Regions from separate parts of the Cupriavidus sp. Agwp_2 genome, predicted to be linked through region 1. Evidence: predicted binding sites of a transcription regulator. Region 1 holds the regulator's gene; the other holds the start of a gene.
What was found. The regulator sigma-54, encoded in region 1, starts transcription at its own class of promoters, with help from an activator protein. The targets are predictions, from matches to a motif close to TGGCANGNAANCTGCTTT.
Positions count from the first base shown of each region.

Region 2: a site for sigma-54 is predicted at 4,538-4,555, ahead of LPA45_RS05430 (circularly permuted type 2 ATP-grasp protein). Genes of this name have one in related genera too.

Region 1 covers NZ_CP088083.1:356,621-365,771, reverse strand. Annotated here, with positions in the region: gene lptC (LPS export ABC transporter periplasmic protein LptC) at 19-648, shown strand; gene lptA (lipopolysaccharide transport periplasmic protein LptA) at 787-1,434, shown strand; gene lptB (LPS export ABC transporter ATP-binding protein) at 1,488-2,288, shown strand; gene LPA45_RS01730 (RNA polymerase factor sigma-54) at 2,444-3,922, shown strand; gene hpf (ribosome hibernation-promoting factor, HPF/YfiA family) at 3,971-4,321, shown strand; gene ptsN (PTS IIA-like nitrogen regulatory protein PtsN) at 4,692-5,147, shown strand; gene hprK (HPr(Ser) kinase/phosphatase) at 5,228-6,199, shown strand; gene LPA45_RS01710 (PsiF family protein) at 6,377-6,709, shown strand; gene rapZ (RNase adapter RapZ) at 6,831-7,715, shown strand; gene LPA45_RS01700 (LON peptidase substrate-binding domain-containing protein) at 7,825-8,493, shown strand; gene mutY (A/G-specific adenine glycosylase) at 8,512-9,151, opposite strand, start outside.
Region 2 covers NZ_CP088083.1:1,160,966-1,170,116, reverse strand. Annotated here, with positions in the region: gene LPA45_RS05445 (peptidase) at 1-786, opposite strand, end outside; gene LPA45_RS05440 (transglutaminase family protein) at 917-1,762, opposite strand; gene LPA45_RS05435 (alpha-E domain-containing protein) at 1,819-2,772, opposite strand; gene LPA45_RS05430 (circularly permuted type 2 ATP-grasp protein) at 2,840-4,315, opposite strand; gene LPA45_RS05425 (gluconokinase) at 4,629-5,114, opposite strand; gene edd (phosphogluconate dehydratase) at 5,265-7,160, opposite strand; gene LPA45_RS05415 (MurR/RpiR family transcriptional regulator) at 7,419-8,369, shown strand; gene LPA45_RS05410 (DNA internalization-related competence protein ComEC/Rec2) at 8,366-9,151, opposite strand, start outside.

The sequences.
Region 1 (9,151 bases):
GGCGCGGACAAGCACACCATGCAGGCACTCATCGCCTCCCTCAGCGGCATCGTCATGCGGCTGCTGCCGCTGCTGCTGATGGCCATCGTCGCTGGCAGCACTTTCTGGCTGGTGCAGATCAACTCGCCCAAGGAAAGCCAGGATACGCAGGCCACCAAGAAGCACGAGCCGGACTATTTCATGGACCGTTTCTCGGCCACGGAACTGGCACAGGATGGCAGCACCAAGATCCGCTTCACCGGCGACCGCATGGTCCACTTCGAGGACGACCAGACCTACGAGGTCACGCGTCCCGCGCTGCGCGCCTATGAACCCGACCGCCCACCAGTGACGGCGCGGGCCGACATCGGGCACATGAACGCCGAAGGCTCGGTGATCGACCTGTATGGCAACGGTCATATCCTGCGCCAGCAGGGTGTCGATCCGTCCAAGGATCCGCAGCTGACCGCCGCGTCGAGCTATTTCCAGCTGCTGGTCAACGACGACATCGTCAAGACCGACAAGCCGGTGAAGCTGACGCGCGGCCCTTCGGTGATGACCGCGAACGGGCTGATCTTCAACAACGTCACCCGCGAAGTACAATTGCTCGGCAATGTACGCGGCACCATCGTCACCGGGCCGTCCCCGGGCCGTACGCCGGGGCCCTGACCCGGTCCGCGCGGCCACGCGGCCGGCCGCCGGCAATGCCGCTGCGCGCCCTGCCTGCCCGCACGACCAGCACCACCCGCACCACCCGCACCACCCGCACCACCCGCACCAACACGCCCTCTAGCCACTGCTGCCAACATGACCGCTTCCCTGACGACTTCGTCCCGTCGACACGCCGCCCAGGCCCTGCTCGCCACGGCCACGGCCCTCGGCCTGCTGCTGGCCCAGCCCGCGCTGGCAGAGCGCGCGGACCGCGACAAGCCGATGGTGCTGGAGGCCGACAACGCCAGCTACGACGACGTCAAGCAGATCTATACGCTGACCGGCAACGTGGTGCTGACCAAGGGCACGATGGTCCTGAAGTCAGATGCGGCCGAGCTGCGCACCGATCCCGAGGGCTACCAGTTCGCGGTGGCCACCGCCAAGGCCGGCAAGCAGGCCTACATCCGGCAGAAGCGCGAAGGCGTCGACGAATACATCGACGGCTGGGGCGACCGCATCGAATACGACGGCAAGCAGGAACTGTCCAAGCTGATCGGCCACGCGCGCATGGCTCGCCTGCAGGGCGCCAAGATGCTCGACGAAATCCGCGGCGCGGTGCTGACCTACGACAGCCGCAAGGAGTTCTACACGGCTGCCGGCGGCGGCGACAATACCTCGGCCGCCAATCCGTCGGGCCGCGTGCGCGCGGTGCTGTCGCCGCGGCAGGACCCGAATGCGCAGGGTTCGGGCAGCGGCTCGCCGCTGGACCTGAAGCCGGCGCCCGCGCCCGCCAACAAACCCTGACGCCGGGCCGGGACCGCTTCCTCGCCTGAAACGCTGAACGCCAGACTGTGCCAATGACCGATACCGCCACCATCGCCGAAAAGCCTTCCGTCCAAGCCACGGCCGTCCTCGAAGGCGGCAGCACGCTGGTCGTGCGCCACCTGAAAAAGCGCTACGGCTCGCGCACCGTGGTCAAGGATGTCTCGCTGGACGTGAAGAGTGGCGAAGTGGTCGGCCTGCTCGGCCCCAACGGCGCGGGCAAGACCACCTCGTTCTACATGATCGTGGGGCTGGTGAACCTGGACGAGGGCGATATCGTGCTCGACGGCGACCATATCAGCGGCCTGCCGATCCACGAGCGCGCGCGCATGGGCCTGTCCTACCTGCCGCAGGAAGCGTCGGTCTTCCGCAAGCTCAACGTCGAGGAGAACATCCGCGCGGTGCTGGAACTGCAGGTGGAGAACGGCAAGCCGCTGGCCAAGGCCGAGATCGAACGCAGGCTCGACGCGCTGCTCGACGACCTGCAGATCGCGCACCTGCGCAACAACCCGGCGCTGTCGCTGTCCGGCGGCGAACGCCGCCGCGTGGAAATCGCGCGCGCGCTGGCATCGTCGCCGCGCTTCATCCTGCTGGACGAACCGTTCGCCGGCGTGGATCCGATCGCAGTGGGCGAAATCCAGCGCATCGTGAGCTTCCTGAAGGCGCGCAATATCGGCGTGCTGATCACCGACCACAACGTGCGCGAGACCCTCGGCATCTGCGACCACGCCTACATCATCAGCGAAGGCACGGTGCTGGCCGCGGGCCAGCCCGAGGAGATCATCGCCAACGAATCGGTGCGGCGCGTCTACCTGGGCGAGAACTTCCGCATGTGATGTACTGGCCTGCCCGCTGCGGCAGGCCATTGATTCTCCCTGCTTTCGGCCCCATGATCTGCATATGGGCCAGCCCACTGCCGGCGTCGATCAAGCCGCGACATCGATAGCAATTTCCGTTCCAACAACGGAAAGATGCGCATAAAATAGGTCGCATGAAACCGTCGCTACAGCTCCGCCTCTCCCAGCACCTGGCACTGACGCCGCAACTGCAGCAGTCGATCAGGCTGTTGCAGCTGTCGACGCTGGAACTGCAGCAGGAAGTCGAACAGGCGCTCACGGAAAACCCGCTGCTCGAACGCGAGAACGACTGGATCGAAAGCCCGCTGCGCGTGGCTGCCGATGGTTCGGTCAACTTGCAGAGCGCGCCGGCCCCGGCACCAGCCGAACCGCAAGGCAACGGCGAGGCGCGCGCCGATGGCGCGGGCGACGACGACAGCTACGGCGACAGCAACAGCGGCGATGACTATGGCGGCGACTGGAGCCTGGACGACTTCGCGCGCCGCCCGCAAGGCGACGAAGACGAGAAGACGCCGATGCAGCTGCGCGAGGCCGAGCCCACGCTGCGCGAATACCTGATGGAACAGCTGACGCCGCTGAAGATTTCGGTGCGCGACAAGGGCCTTGCCATCTTCCTGATCGAATCACTCGACGACGACGGCTACCTCAGCGCCTCACTCGAAGAAATCTGCGCAGAACTGCCCGAAGAACTCGAGTTCGAGATCGACGAAGTGCAGGCCATGCTGACGCTGCTGCAGAGCTTCGACCCGCCTGGCGTGGGCGCGCGCAATGCCGCCGAGTGCCTCGGCCTGCAGTTGCGCCGGCTGAAGCACCCGCAGCGCGAGCTGGCGCTGAACATCGTGCATAACCACCTGGAACTGCTGGCAGTGCGCGACTACACGCGACTGAAGAAAGCGCTGCAGGTAGACGAGCCAGCACTCAAGGCCGCGCACGAATTGATCCGCTCGCTGGCACCTTACCCCGGCCACGCGTATAGCCGCCCCGAAGCCGACTTCGTCGTGCCCGATGTGTTCGTGCGCAAGAGCGGCGGCGGCTGGATCGCGCAACTCAATCCGGATGTGATGCCGAGGCTGCGCATCAACGACATGTACGCGCAGATCCTGCGCGGCGCGAAGGGAGAGTCAGGTACCGCTGGCCTGCAGCAGAAGCTGCAGGAGGCACGCTGGCTGATCAAGAATATCCAGCAAAGGTTCGACACGATCCTGCGTGTCTCGCAGGCCATTGTCGAGCGTCAAAAGAACTTTTTCACGCACGGCGAAATCGCCATGCGCCCCTTGGTTTTGCGGGAGATTGCCGATACACTGGGATTACACGAGTCAACCATCTCCCGGGTGACGACCAATAAATACATGGCAACGCCGATGGGTACTTTCGAACTGAAGTACTTCTTCGGGAGCCACGTGTCCACCGAAACCGGTGGCGCGGCTTCATCAACGGCCATCCGCGCCTTGATCAAGCAACTGATAGGAGCCGAAGACCCGAGGAATCCCCTTTCCGACAGTCGCATCGCCGAACTGCTGGGTGAGCAAGGCTTCGTTGTCGCACGCCGCACCGTTGCCAAATATCGCGAAGCCCTGAAGATCCCCGCAGTGAATCTCCGCAAGTCTTTGTAGCCGAGCCCACCGCCTGCCTGGTGAGGCTCTTTCAGAAGGAGAAGCGCTATGAACTTCAAGATCAGTGGACACCACCTGGACATCACGCCGCCGTTGCGTGAGTACGTGGAAACGAAGCTGGAGCGAATCGTCAGGCATTTCGATCAGGTCATTGGCGTTAGCGTGCTGCTCTCTGTCGACAACCACAAGGAAAAGGACCGTCGGCAATACGCGGAAATCAATCTACATCTCAGGGGCAAGGACATCTTCGTTGAAGCGCATCATGAAGACCTGTATGCAGCGATCGACGCACTCGTCGACAAGCTAGACCGTCAGGTACTCCGCTACAAGGACCGCGTGCAGGGCCACGACCGCGAAGCGGTCAAGTACCAGATGGCCGCAGCGCAGATGCAGCAATGACCGTGCCCGGTGGCCCCACAGAGGGCTGCTGAATCAAGACAAAACAGGCAAGCCGCGCATTTGCGCGGCTTTTTTGCGCCTGCAGCGCTGTGGCGCGTGCGCAAACGCCTGTCACCCGTTTGAGGCGGAGTGTTCGCAACGGCCGCAGCAAGGTGTATGCTGCGCCATACATGCAGCGCCGCATTCTGCCCCGCGCCCGGTTACGGTGCGGACCCACACGGGCGCAGCGCTGCGGTGCACAATCACAGGGAGGCCGCTGCTCTATAATGGCCGGACGCCTCGGCGCTGCCGGTGATCCGCTGCCTCTGAGCCATCCACTGCCCGGCGGAACGGCGGATCCGCCCGCTAACTGAAATCCTGCGCATCGCCCATGAATCGTTTGGCCAAATTGCTGCCACCCGGCAACATCACCCTCGACGTCAGCGTCACCAGCAAGAAGCGTGTGTTCGAGCAGGCCGGGCTCCTCTTCGAGAACAACCATGGCGTGGCGCGCGCCATCGTGACGGACAACCTGTTTGCGCGCGAGTCGCTGGGCTCCACCGGGCTCGGCGCCGGCGTGGCGATTCCGCACGGCCGCATCAAGGGCCTGAAGCAGCCGCTGGCCGCCTTCATGCGCTTGGCCGAGCCGATCCCGTTTGAATCGCCTGACGGCAAGCCGGTGTCGCTGCTGATTTTCCTGCTGGTGCCGGAACAGGCCACGCAGCAACACCTGGAAATCCTGTCCGAGATCGCGCAGCTGCTGTCAGACCGCGACATGCGCGAAGGGCTGGCGACCTTGCCAACTTCCGAAGCTGTGCACCAGCTGCTGACCGAATGGCACCCCTGATCCCCTGATCTGTCCCGAACGGGCCGGCACAGACCGGACAGGCGCAGCGCCTGGCACACCGCCCCACACGTCATACCCGCATGGAACTCACCGGCGTCACTTCCCAGTCCATCTTCGACGACAACGCAGCCGACCTCAAACTCTCGTGGGTGGCCGGCCTGGAAGGTGCGGACCGCGCCTTCGACGTGGAATTCGCCCGCGAAGCCACCTCTGCCGCGGACCTGGTTGGCCACCTGAACCTGATCCACCCCAACCGCATCCAGGTGCTCGGCAAGCCCGAAATCACCTACTACCAGCGGCTGGACGACGATATCCGCAAGCGCCAGATGGGCGAGCTGATCCTGCTGGAGCCGCCTTTCCTGGTGGTGGCCGATGGCATGGAGCCGCCGCCGGACCTGGAACTGCGCTGCACGCGCTCGTCGACGCCGCTCTTCACCACGCCGGTGTCGTCGGCCGCGGTGATTGACCACCTGCGCCTGTACCTGTCGCGCATCTCCGCGCCGCGCGTGACCATGCACGGGGTGTTTCTCGACATCCTCGGCATGGGCGTGCTGATCATGGGCGAATCGGGCCTGGGCAAGAGCGAACTGGGCCTGGAACTGATATCGCGCGGACACGGCCTGGTGGCCGACGACGCGGTTGACTTCGTACGCCTGGGGCCGGACTTCATCGAGGGCCGGTGCCCGCCGCTGCTGCAGAACCTGCTAGAAGTGCGCGGCCTGGGCCTGCTCGACATCAAGACCATCTTCGGCGAGACCGCGGTGCGCCGGAAGATGAAGATCAAGCTGGTGGTGCAGCTGGTGCGCCGCAACGACGGCGAGTTCGAGCGCCTGCCGCTCGATTCGCAATACCTCGACGTGCTGGGCCTGCCGATCCACATGGTCAAGATCCAGGTGGCGGCCGGGCGAAACCTCGCCGTGCTGGTCGAGGCCGCGGTGCGCAACACCATCCTGCGCCTGCGTGGCATCGACACGCTGCGCGATTTCATGGACCGCCAGCGCGCCGCGATGCAGGCCGATGCGGTCTCGCGCGGCCAGGGCCGCCTGCTCTGAGCGCCGGGGCCATCAGCGCTCCGTTTTCAATTGCTTACAACGGCGGCGACCACCGCCGTCAACGCGCTAGGGACGTCTTCCGTTTTGTGCTGTAATGGGCATCGAGCCCATTACAAGGCCGCCGCCAGCCCCTGACACCGTGCGGCCACGATGTTTTCCACACCAAGGAGAGCAAGCATGAAGAAACTGATCGCGATGTGCGCGCTGGTCACCCCGCTGCTGGCATCCGTGGCCTTCGCCCAGTCGGCGTCGGCACCGGCCGCCCCGGCCAAGGACGCCGCCAAGGCGCCCACCGCGCAGCAGGAAAAGATGAAGACCTGCAATGCGCAGGCCGGCGACAAGAAGGGGGACGATCGCAAGGCGTTCATGAAGGAGTGCCTGTCGGCCAAATCGGACGCCACGCCCAAGACCCAGCAGGAAAAGATGTCAGCCTGCAGCAAGGAAGGCAAGGGTAAGAAGGGCGACGAATACAAGGCGTACATGAAGGAGTGCCTGTCGAAGGCGGCCTGAGGTACGACCCCGGAAGGAACCACGGCATGGCGAACCGCGAGGTTCGCCATTGTTGTTTGCGGGTCCGCCGTCATCCTGCTGTCATGACGCGGCCATCACCTGATGCTATGCTTCAGTTGCTATGCGCATCATTCTCATCACCGGCATTTCCGGTTCCGGCAAGTCCGTCGCACTGAACGTCCTCGAAGATGCAGGCTATTACTGCGTGGACAACCTGCCGGCGCAGTTCATCCCGGAACTGACACGCTACCTTTCCAGCCAGGGCTACACGCACCTGGGCGTCGCCACCGACATCCGCAGCCGCGAGTCGCTCGACCAGTTGCCCGACACCGTGCGCGCGCTCGCCGGCGAGCACCAGGTCGAGGTGGTGTTCCTGACAGCGAGCACCGATGCACTGGTGCAGCGTTATTCCGAGACGCGGCGGCGCCATCCGCTGTCGATCCGTACCGCCGACCAGGAGGGCCCTGGTGGTGAACCGGCGCTCAGCGACACGGCGCTGATGGAAGCGATCGAGATGGAGCGCGAACTGCTGAGTCCGCTGGCCGAGGCCGCGCACCGCATCGATACGAGCAATGTGCGCACCAATACGCTGCGCAGCTGGATCAAGGAACTGATCCGCGACGACAGCGAGCGCCTGACGCTGCTGTTCGAGTCCTTCGGCTTCAAGCACGGCGTGCCCAGCGATGCCGACATGGTGTTCGACGTGCGTTCGCTGCCCAATCCCTACTACGACCTGGCGCTGCGCCCGCTGACCGGGCGTGACACGCCGGTGATAGATTTTTTGCAGGCGCAGCCGATGGTGCTGGCAATGGCCGAGGATATCCGCGCCTATGTGGAAAAGTGGCTGCCGAGTTTCATTGCCGACAACCGCAGCTACCTGACCGTCGCCATCGGGTGTACCGGCGGCCAACATCGCTCGGTCTATATTGCGGAAAGGCTCGCCAACTATTTCCGCGCGCATGGTAATGTGCTGGTGAGACACCGAGAGCTCGCGCCGGCGGGCTGACGCCAAGCGTGCGGGCCTGCGGGCATCGGCGGCGCGGCGTACGGTCCGGCGGCGCGCCGTTGCTGCATTCTGGCATCCCCTTGCATCCCCTTATGCACGCTGGCACCGCATGTCTTCCACTGACCTTTACCGCCCCACCTCGTCCGCCGGGTCCGACCCCGAGCCGCAGACGCTAGACAACCTCCCGCTGTTCCCGCTGCACACCGTGCTCTTTCCCGGTGGCCGGCTGCCGTTGCGCGTATTCGAGGCGCGCTATGTCGACATGGTGCGCAACTGCCTGCGCGACAGCACCCCGTTCGGCGCCTGCCTGATCGAGAGCGGCGACGAAGTGGCGCAGCCCGGCAAGGCAACCGTGCCGGAGATGGTGGGCTGCCTGGCCGAGATCGTCGACTGCAACATGGAGCAGCTCGGCGTGCTGCTGATCCGCGCGCGCGGGCGCGAGCGCTTCCACATCATCAGCCACGAGACCCGCGACGACGGCCTGCTGGTGGCGCGTGCGGAGGTGCTGCCCGCCGATATCATCGACTGCAAGCTCGAACTGCTGGGCGAATGCCTGGATGCGCTGCGCCGCATCGTGACGCGGCTGCATGCCGAGCAACCCGACCGGATGCCGTTCGACGAGCCTTACCTGTGGGACGATCCCAGCTGGGTCGCCAACCGGTTGTGCGAATTGCTGCCGGTGCCGCTGAAGGCCAAGCAGATGCTGATGGCGCTGCCCGATGCGGGCATGCGCATCGAGATCGTGCACCGCTACATGCGGCAGAACCACATCGTCTGACCCGCGCCGCGGTCCCCTTCAGAACAGGCCGCCGCGGGCCTGGTCCTCCAGCAGCCTGCGCACCGGCGCGGGCGTTCCCAGCGCGTCGAGATCGTCGAGCGAGAGCCAGCGTTGCCCGGCTTCCGTGACGCTGTCCTGCACCATCAAATCACCTGCGCCCACATCGACGCGAATCGCGCGGATCAACAGGCGGAAGTGCGTGAAGACATGGGTCAGCTCACCCGCCATCGCGGCGCGCACGGGCTTGCCGTAGGCGCGGGCGTAGTCGAGCGCGGCCATTTCGGCGGCTTCCGCATCGAAAGGCACGGTGTCGACCGGCATTTCAGGCAGGCTCCACAGGCCGCCCCAGATGCCGCTATCGGGGCGCAGCCGCAACAGCACTTCACGCTCGCGCCGCAGCATCAGCATCACCGTGCTGCGCTCGGGAATCGCGGCGCGCGGCTTTGGCGTGGGCAGCACGCCGGTCAGCCCTTCGCGGCGCGCCGCGCAGTCGGCGGACAGCGGGCAGGCGCCGGCATCGGCCAGGCACGCCGGCTTGCCGCGCGAGCAGACCGTCGCGCCCAGGTCCATCAGCCCTTGCGTATAGGCGACCATGTCGTCGGCCTGGCGCGGGCCCGCTGCGGGCAGTGCAATCTCGGCCAGCTGCCACATGCGCGTC
Region 2 (9,151 bases), 800 kb from region 1:
CACGGGCTGCCCCCAGCAGTCGCCCTCCGCGCCACGCGCCAGCGGGAAGTCGGGCTGCTGGGTCACATCCCACTCCGGGTTGTGGATCTCGCCGAACACCTGGCGCAGCCGGTGGCCCCAGGTATCGCGAATCATGCGGAAATAGGCGTTGCGCTCGTCGATGTTGACGAAGCGCGTCACGCGCAGCGAATCGGCCTCGTAGACCAGCAGGTCCAGAGGCAATCCCACTGAAATATTCGACTTCAGCGTCGAATCCATCGAGATCAGCGCGCATTTTGCGCCCTCGGCCAGGGGCAGCGAAGGATGCACGACGCGGTCGATGATCGGCTTGCCGTACTTGGCCTCGCCGATCTGGAAATAACAGTTTTCCGGCGTGGCTTCGACGAAGTTGCCAGCGGCATAGATATTGAACAGCCGCTGCCGCTCGCCCCGGACCTGGCCGCCGAAGATCAGGCTGACATTGAATTCGATGCCGGCATCGCGCAGCGCGTGCGCGTCGCGCTTATGTACCTGGCGCACCGCGTCGCCCACGATGGAGGCGGCTTCAAACATGTCACGCGCATTCCACAGGGAGCGCTTGTCGTCATGGTTTTCGGCCAGGATCTGGCGCACAGACTGGCTGATGGCGAGGTTGCCGGCGGTCATCAGCACCATCACGCGGTCGCCGGGTTCTTCGAACACCGTCATCTTGCGCGCCGTCGAGATGGCGTCCACCCCGGCGTTGGTGCGGGAATCGGACAGGAATACCAGGCCGGCATCCAGCCGCATGGCTACACAGTACGTCATGGTCTTGTTCTGGTGTTCTTGTTGGACGGCCGGGAGTGGCCGGCCGGAGGCCTGCATTAACGGATTCTAGCGCCGCTGCCGCCTATCGGTGCCGGTTCTGGAATGCGGCACCTAATTGAGGCGGCCGGAGCTAGACCGGGTCGGCAAGCGGCGTGATTACGACATTGACTTCGAGCGTCTCCCCGGCACCGCCCTCCAGGATGCCCCGGACCGGTGCGGCGGACTGGTAGTCGCGCCCCACGGCGAGGCGGACATGGCGCTCGTCGGTGAGGCAGCCGTGGGTGATGTCGATACTGCACCAGATCTCGCGTTGCGGATCCAGGCAAACGTCGGCCCACGCATGGCTGGCCAGGTCAGTGGCGGCGGGATCGTAGAAGTAGCCGCTCACATAGCGTGCCGGGACGCCGAGCGCGCGGCACGCCGCCACCATCACCTGCGCCTGGTCCTGGCACACGCCACTACCCAGGCCGAAAGCCTCGGCGGCGGAAGTCCCGACATCGGTGGTATTGGGCTTGTAACGCACGCGTTCGCCGATGGCCTGGGCCAGTGCCAGCAACGCGGGAATTTCATGGCCCGAAGCCAGGAACGGCGCGGCGAAGGCCTGCATCTCGCGCGGCGCCGTGGTCAGCGGCGTGCTGCCGAGGAAGTACAGCGGCGACACGCGCGATTCCCCGGCCGGCGGCACATCGCAGAAGGCATGGTGGCCGTCGCGGTCGAGGTCGCCATGCGGCGGCAGAACCTCCACCTCGCCGCTGGCTTCGATGGCGATAGTGTCCGACGGGCCGGAGACGGTGAAGTTGTGCACGATGTTGCCGAAGCCGTCGCGCGCCGCGGACGGGTTGCCGGGCGTGCTCAGCTGCCAGTTGTGCACCGTCTGCAGCGGACCCGAGCGCGGCTCGAGCCGCAGCTCGTGCACGCTGCGGCGCACCGGCTCGGCATAGCGGTAGACAGTATGGTGGTTGATCTTGTATTTCACGGTATCAGGGCACGGTGTGGCGCCGGCAGCACATGGTCGCCGCCGGCGTGCCCATGTCAGACCGCCTGCAGCGGCACCAGGAAGTCCCGGCTGATGCCATTGCCGAGATCGCCGATGCGCTCCAGGAAGCTGGTCAGGTACGCGTGCAGGCCGACGGCAAAGATGTCGTCGATGCGCGCGTACTTCAGGTCGGCGTGGAGTTTACCAGCCTGCCGCTCGGTCTCTGCCGACTGCTGGTTGCGCACCATGGCCAGGATCGTCACCACCTCGTCCATGCTCGACACCAGCGAGCGCGGCATGTCAGGGCGCAGCACCAGCAGTTCGGCCACGCGCTGCGGCGTGACCACCGCGCGGTAGACCTTGCGGTAGACCTCGAACCCGGACACCGAGCGAAGCACCGCGGCCCAGTGGTAGAAGTCGTTCTGCTCGCGGTTGGGATCGCTGTCATCCCTGCCGGAGGCCTGGAACTTGACGTCGAGGATCCGCGCGGTATTGTCGGCGCGCTCCAGGAAGGTGCCGAGCCGCATGAAGTGAAAGGCATCGTCCTTGAGCATGGTGCCGAACTGGACGCCGCGCGCCAGGTGCGAACGGAACTTGACCCACTCGAAGAAGCGCGACGGGTCTTCCCTGAGCACGCCGTCGGCGATCATGCGCTGCACGTCGAGCCAGGTGGTGTTCACGGTCTCCCAGACTTCGGTGGTCAGTGAGCCGCGCACCGCGCGCGCGTTTTCGCGCGCCGCGCGCAGGCAACTCATGATCGATGACACATTGGTCATGTCGCGGACCATGAAATCGATCACGTCGTCGCGCGACAGCAGGCCGTACTTGTGGTCGAAGGCGTGCGTCAGCTCCGAGATATCCAGCATGGCCCACCAGCCCTGCTCTGCCACCTCGGCCGATTGCGGCAGCAGCGAGGTCTGGTAGTTGACGTCGAGCATGCGCGCGGTGTTTTCCGCGCGTTCGGTGTAGCGGGCCATCCAGAACAGGTGGTCGGCGGTACGGCTCAGCATGTGGGCTCTCCTGGCAAGGCAGCGGCAGTCTTGATCGCGGTGTTGATCGCGTGAGGGGCTGTCGTCGTCATCGTTCGAGCACCCAGGTGTCCTTGGTGCCGCCCCCTTGCGAGGAATTGACCACCAGCGAGCCCTCGCGCAGCGCCACGCGCGTCAGCCCGCCGGGCACCATGCGCACTTCCTTGCCCGACAGCACGAATGGGCGCAGGTCGATATGGCGCGGGGCGATGCCCGACTCCACATAGGTCGGGCAGGTCGACAGCGCCAGCGTCGGCTGCGCGATGTACTGCTCGGGCCTGGCCTTGACCACCTCGCGGAAGGCATCGATCTCGGCGCGCGTCGCGGCTGGCCCCACCAGCATGCCGTAGCCGCCGGCGCCGTGGGTTTCCTTGACCACCAGCTCGCCCATATGATCGAGCACGTACTGCAGGTCATCCGGACGCCGGCACATGTACGTGGGTACGTTATTGAGGATGACCTCCTCGCCGAGGTAAAAGCGGATCATGTCGGGCACGTACGGATAGATCGACTTGTCGTCCGCCACGCCGGTGCCGATCGCATTGCAGATGGTCACGTTGCCGGCACGGTAGACCGACAGCAACCCGGCCGCGCCGAGCGCGGAATCGTGCCGGAACACCAGCGGGTCGAGGAAGTCGTCGTCGACGCGCCGGTAGATCACGTCGATGCGCTGCGGCCCCTGCGTGGTGCGCATGAACAGGTGGTCGTCCTCGACGAACAGGTCGCTGCCTTCGACCAGCTCGACGCCCATCTGCTGCGCCAGGAACGCGTGCTCGAAGTACGCCGAGTTGTACATGCCCGGGGTCAGCACCACCACGGTGGGATCGGCGATCGCCTGCGGTGACACGCCGCGCAGCATGTCGAGCAGCAGGTCCGGATAGTGCGCCACCGGCGCGACGCGGTTGCGCGCGAACAGGTCCGGGAACAGCCGCATCATCATCTTGCGGTTTTCCAGCATGTACGACACGCCGGAAGGCACGCGCAGGTTGTCTTCCAGCACGTAGAACTCGCCCTCGCCGGCACGCACCACGTCGATGCCGGCGACATGCGCGTAGATGTCGTGCGGCACGTTGACGCCGAGCATCTCGGGCCGGTACTGGGCGTTGTTGTAGATCTGGTCGGGCGGGATCACGCCCGCGCGGATGATGTCCTGGCCGTGGTAGATGTCGTGGATGAACCGGTTCAGCGCTGCGACGCGCTGGCGCAGGCCTTTTTCCAGCAGCGCCCATTCGCTGGCCGGGAAGATGCGGGGGATCACGTCGAACGGGATGGTTCGCTCGGTGCCGCTGTTGGCCTCGTCCTTGTCGCCATAGACGGCAAAGGTAATGCCCACGCGCCGGAAGATCAGGTCTGCCTCGGCACGCTTGTTGTCCATGGTGCTGCCAGACTGCCGCGCCAGCCAGTCAGAGAAATGCCGGTAGTGCGGGCGTACCGCCCCGTCGGGCAATGATTGCCCTGCCTGGATGACCGTGGGCGCCCCGTCGGCGCGCCAGTCCAGCATCTCGTCGAAAAACCGCCCCGCCATGATGGCCGCTCCTCCATGTAGTGGGCGTTCGGATGCTGCCACTGCCCCGCATCCGGCCGCCCTGGTTTGACCTGGCTGTCCTGCCACAAGCCCGCCGCGCGGTGCCCGGGATGGTCTCCAATGGCATTGGCGCGACGATGCTGTCGAGTCACTGGCCCTTTCAGCATACCTGTACCGGCGAAAGCCGCAAGCTGGTGGACCGCAGCCGGCACGGAAAGTGAACTAGCAAGATGTCTGCCAGCGCACGCAAAAACGGCCGCCAGCGGAGCTGGCGGCCGTCAGGGGATAGAACGGACGAGCGCGGGCGGAAGGTTCAGCGGGCGCCAGACTGCAGGATGGTGTCCACCAGCACTTCGGGCGGCTGGCGGATATCGAGTTCCACCGCGTCGCGGGGCACCTCCAACGTATCGAACTGGCTCTGCAGCAGCTCGGGATTGAAGAAATGGTCGGTGCGGGCGGACAGGCGCCCGGCGATCAGTGCGGCATCGCCCTTCATGTGGACGAAGGTCACGCCGCCGTCGGGCGGCGTCAGCCGGTCGCGGTACGCCTGGCGCAGGGCCGAGCAGGTGAACACGTGGGTCCGGCCTTCGGCGCGCGCCGCGTCGATGGCGGCGCGCATCGCCGCCAGCCAGGGCCAGCGGTCTTCGTCAGTCAGCGGAATGCCCGCATGCATCTTGGCCTTGTTGGCCTCGCTGTGGAATTCGTCCGCGTCATGGAAGCCGCAGCCCAGGCGCTGCGCCAGCAGCTGGCCGACCGTGGTCTTGCCGCTGCCGGAAACGCCCATCAGGATATAGATCATGTCTGCTCCGTCGGTCTTGGTATCGTCTTGCTATCTTGCTGTCTTGCTGTCTTGCTGACTTGCTTTCGGATGGGGTCGCGGCCGTGGTCATTGCCTGCGGGCCGCTCCCGTCGTCCCCGCGCCGGCGGCCAACGACGGGAATGCGTGAGACTATTGTGCGACGGTTTGCACCGCGACGGCAGTGGCGGATGCGGCTGGGGCGGCGCCAGCATCCGCTTCGGACAGGTCGAGTGCGCTGCCCCCCTCTTCCGCGATGCGCGCGTGGCGCCGGAACGAGCCGAACAGCCCTCGTCCGAGGCTGAACCGGGCGAAATCGTCGGCCGGTGCCGCCGCCGGCTCGCGCGCCGCGAACTCGCCCTCGTCGCCCAGCCATTGCAGCACGCCGGCCACCGCGTCGACGCGGATGCGGTCGCCGTCGCGCACGCGGGCCAGCGCGCCGCCGGCCAGTGCTTCAGGGCCGACGTGGATCACCGCCGGCACCTTGCCCGACGCGCCCGACATGCGGCCGTCGGTCACCAGCGCCACCTTGTGGCCGGCGTCCTGCAGCGCGCCCAGCACCGGTGTCAGGCGGTGCAGCTCGGGCATGCCATTGGCGTTCGGCCCCTGGAAGCGGACCACGGCGATGAGGTCGCCGTTCAGTTCGCCGGCCTCGAACGCCGCCTGCAGCGCCTCCTGCGCATCGAAGACGCGCACCGGCGCCTCGACCACGCGGTGCTCGGGCGCCACGGCCGAGACCTTGATCACACCGCGGCCCAGGTTGCCCTGCATCAGCCGCAGCCCGCCTTCGGGCGAGAACGGCGCCGCCGCGCTGGCAACGACCTGGGCGTCGCCGCTTGCCGTCGCGCCATCACGCCATTGCAGCACGCCATCGCTCATCACCGGCTCCTGCGTGTATCGCGCCAGGCCCGGGCCCGCGACGGTCTGCACGTCCTCATGCAGCAGCCCCGCCTGCAGCAGCTCGCGGATGATCAGCCCGGCGCCGCCGGCGGCATGGAAGTGGTTCACGTCGGCGGAGCCGTTCGGGTACACCCGCGCCAGCAGCGGCGTGACGCGCGACAGGTGGTCGAAGTCGTCCCAGTCGATGATGATGCCCGCGGCGCGCGCCATCGCCACCAGGTGAATGGTGTGGTTGGTCGAGCCGCCCGTCGCCAGCAGGCCGACCATGGCGTTGGCCACCGCGCGCTCGTCGACGATGCGCGCCAGCGGCAGGTATTCGCTGCCGCGCGCGCTCAGCGCGACCGCGCGCTGGGCCGCCGCGGCCGTCAGCGCGTCGCGCAGGCCGCTGTCCGGGTGGACGAAGGCCGCGCCGGGCAGGTGCAGGCCCATGATTTCCATCAGGAACTGGTTGCTGTTGGCGGTGCCGTAGAAGGTGCAGGTGCCGGCGCCGTGATAGGCCTGGCATTCGGCCTCGAGCAGCGCATCGCGGCCGACCTGCCCGGTGGCATAGAGCTGGCGCACGCGCGCCTTTTCCTTGTTGGACAGCCCGGTCGCCATCGGCCCCGCGGGCACGAACACCACCGGCAGGTGGCCGAACTGCAGCGCGCCCATCAGCAGGCCGGGGACGATCTTGTCGCACACGCCCAGCATCAGCGCCGCGTCGAAGGTGTTGTGCGACAGCGCGATAGCCGTGCCCATGGCAATCGCATCGCGCGAGAACAGCGACAGCTCCATGCCGGCATTGCCCTGCGTGATGCCATCGCACATCGCCGGCACGCCGCCCGCCACCTGCGCCACGGCCCCTACTGCGCGCGCGGCTTCCCGGATCACGCCGGGATAGCGCTCATAGGGCTGGTGGGCCGACAGCATGTCGTTGTACGCGGTGACGATGCCTAGATTGGGCGCATGGTCGACGCGCAGCTTCAACTTGTCGTTGGCTGGCAGCGCCGCAAAGCCGTGCGCCAGGTTGGCGCATGACATGCCGCGCAGCGGCCCCAACTCGGCTTGCGCACGCTCGCAGCGCGCCAGGTAGGCGGCACGGCTGGCGCGGCTGCGGCCAACGATGCGTTCGGTGACGGCCAACAGCTCGGCATGGACGGCAATGGGCATGGCGGAGACGTTCCTTGTTGTCGGGGCGGCAGCACCAAAATGGCGCGTCGCATGTAGATTTTCTACATTATACCGATAGCAATGTCGCCGTCGACTGGGTCATGCATCACAATATCACCGGAATTCGCCGAATTCACCGGATTACGGGCAAACCCTGACAGCCTGCCATGCACGATTTCGGGCATGATGCCGCGCCAACGGATGTAGAATCTCTACATTCCGAAGTATCCGAACAACCCGACCCACCCGCCAGCCGCCATGCGCGACCGAATCCTTGCCGTCTACGACACGCTCCGCCCTTCCGAACGCCGCCTGGCGGATTACGTCGCCGAGCACGGCGCCGCCGTGATCCGCCTGTCGATGCCCGAGCTGGCCGAGCGCGCAGGCGTGTCGCAGCCCACCATCGCACGCTTCTGCGCCGCGCTGGGCTACGACGGCTTTCGCGAGTTCAAGCTGCAGTTCGCGCAGAACGTCGGCGGCGGCATGCCTTTCGTGCACCAGGACGTGGAGGCCCACGACCGCCCCGCCGACATCGCCGGCAAGGTGTTCGACCGCACCATCGCCACGCTGATGAGCGTGCGCAACGCGCTGTCGGCCGACCAGATCGAGCATGGCATCCACCTGCTGGCCCGCGCACGCCGCATCGAGTTCTACGGCTGCGGCAATTCGGGCATCGTCGCGCTCGACATCCAGCACAAATTCTTCCGCCTCGGCATTCCGACCGTCGCCTACTCCGACCCGCATGTATTCAGCATGTCCGCCGCACTGCTCGGTGCCGGCGACGTGGCGGTGCTGGTGTCCAACAGCGGCCGCACCTGGGACATGCTGACCGCCGCCACGCTGGCACGCAGCAGCGGCGCCAGCGTGCTGGCGATCACCCACAGCGGCTCGCCGCTGGCGAAGCTGGCCGACGTCTGCGTGTTTTCCGACGTCGAGGAAGACAGCGAGGTCTATACGCCGATGACCTCCCGCATCAGCCACCTGGTGCTTGGCGATGTGCTGGCCGCAGGCGTGGCGCTGGAGCGCGCGGAAACGGTCGCCGCCGGCCTGCAGCGCGCCAAGGCCCACCTGCGCGAGCGCCGCATCGCAGGCGCCGAGCCGGCACGCACGCTGCCCCCTGCCCGAGGCCGCGCCACGCCCCAGCCGGATTCCGGGGACGCGCAGCCAAGCCCGGTGGCTACCCGCGCGCGCCGCCGCAAGCCCCGCTAGCGCGGCGCCTCCGCCCGGGCGCGCCAGTAGCGCGGCTCGGCCTGCCGGAAGACCGACAGCGTGTAGCCCGCCGGCGCGGTGGACAAGGTCACCGCGCCGGTTTCGTCTGCACGGTAGCGCGCGATGCCGGCGCGCCCGTAGCGCTCCCACACATCGGCACGCGGATGGCGGTACCGGTTGGCATAGCCCAGCTGGAATACCGCCGCCTGGGGCCGCACTGCGTCCAGCCAGGCGGCGCCGGACGACGTGCCGCTGCCGTGGTGCGCCACCACCATGACGTCGGCAAGCAGCGCCTCCGGCGGCAACCTATCGATCAGCGCGCGTTCCTCGGCCACGCCAATATCGCCTGTCAGCAGCAGGCGATGGCGCGCGGACGCCACGTGCAGCACGCAGCTGCGGGCATTGCTGGCGATCGCCGCCTGTTGCGATTGCGATGGCAGCGGATGCAGCACCGTGAAATGCACGCCGTCCCATTCCCATTGCTGCCCGGCCGCGCACGGCGCCCAGCCGGATGGCGCCGGCCCGAGCAAGGCATGATCCGGTGGCGCGCCGGTACTGCGCGCCGCTACGGGCACCGCCGCTTCCACATCCGCCACCCCGCCGGCATGGTCGGCGTCTTCATGGCTGACCATCAGATGGTCGATCCGGCCAAGACCCAGGCCACGCAGTAGCGGCACCACTACCTGCGCGCCGGCGCTGGCGCCCGATGCGTAGCCAGGCCCCGCGTCGTAAAGCAGCGCATGCGCGCGCGTCTGCACCAGCACCGCGGTTCCCTGTCCCAC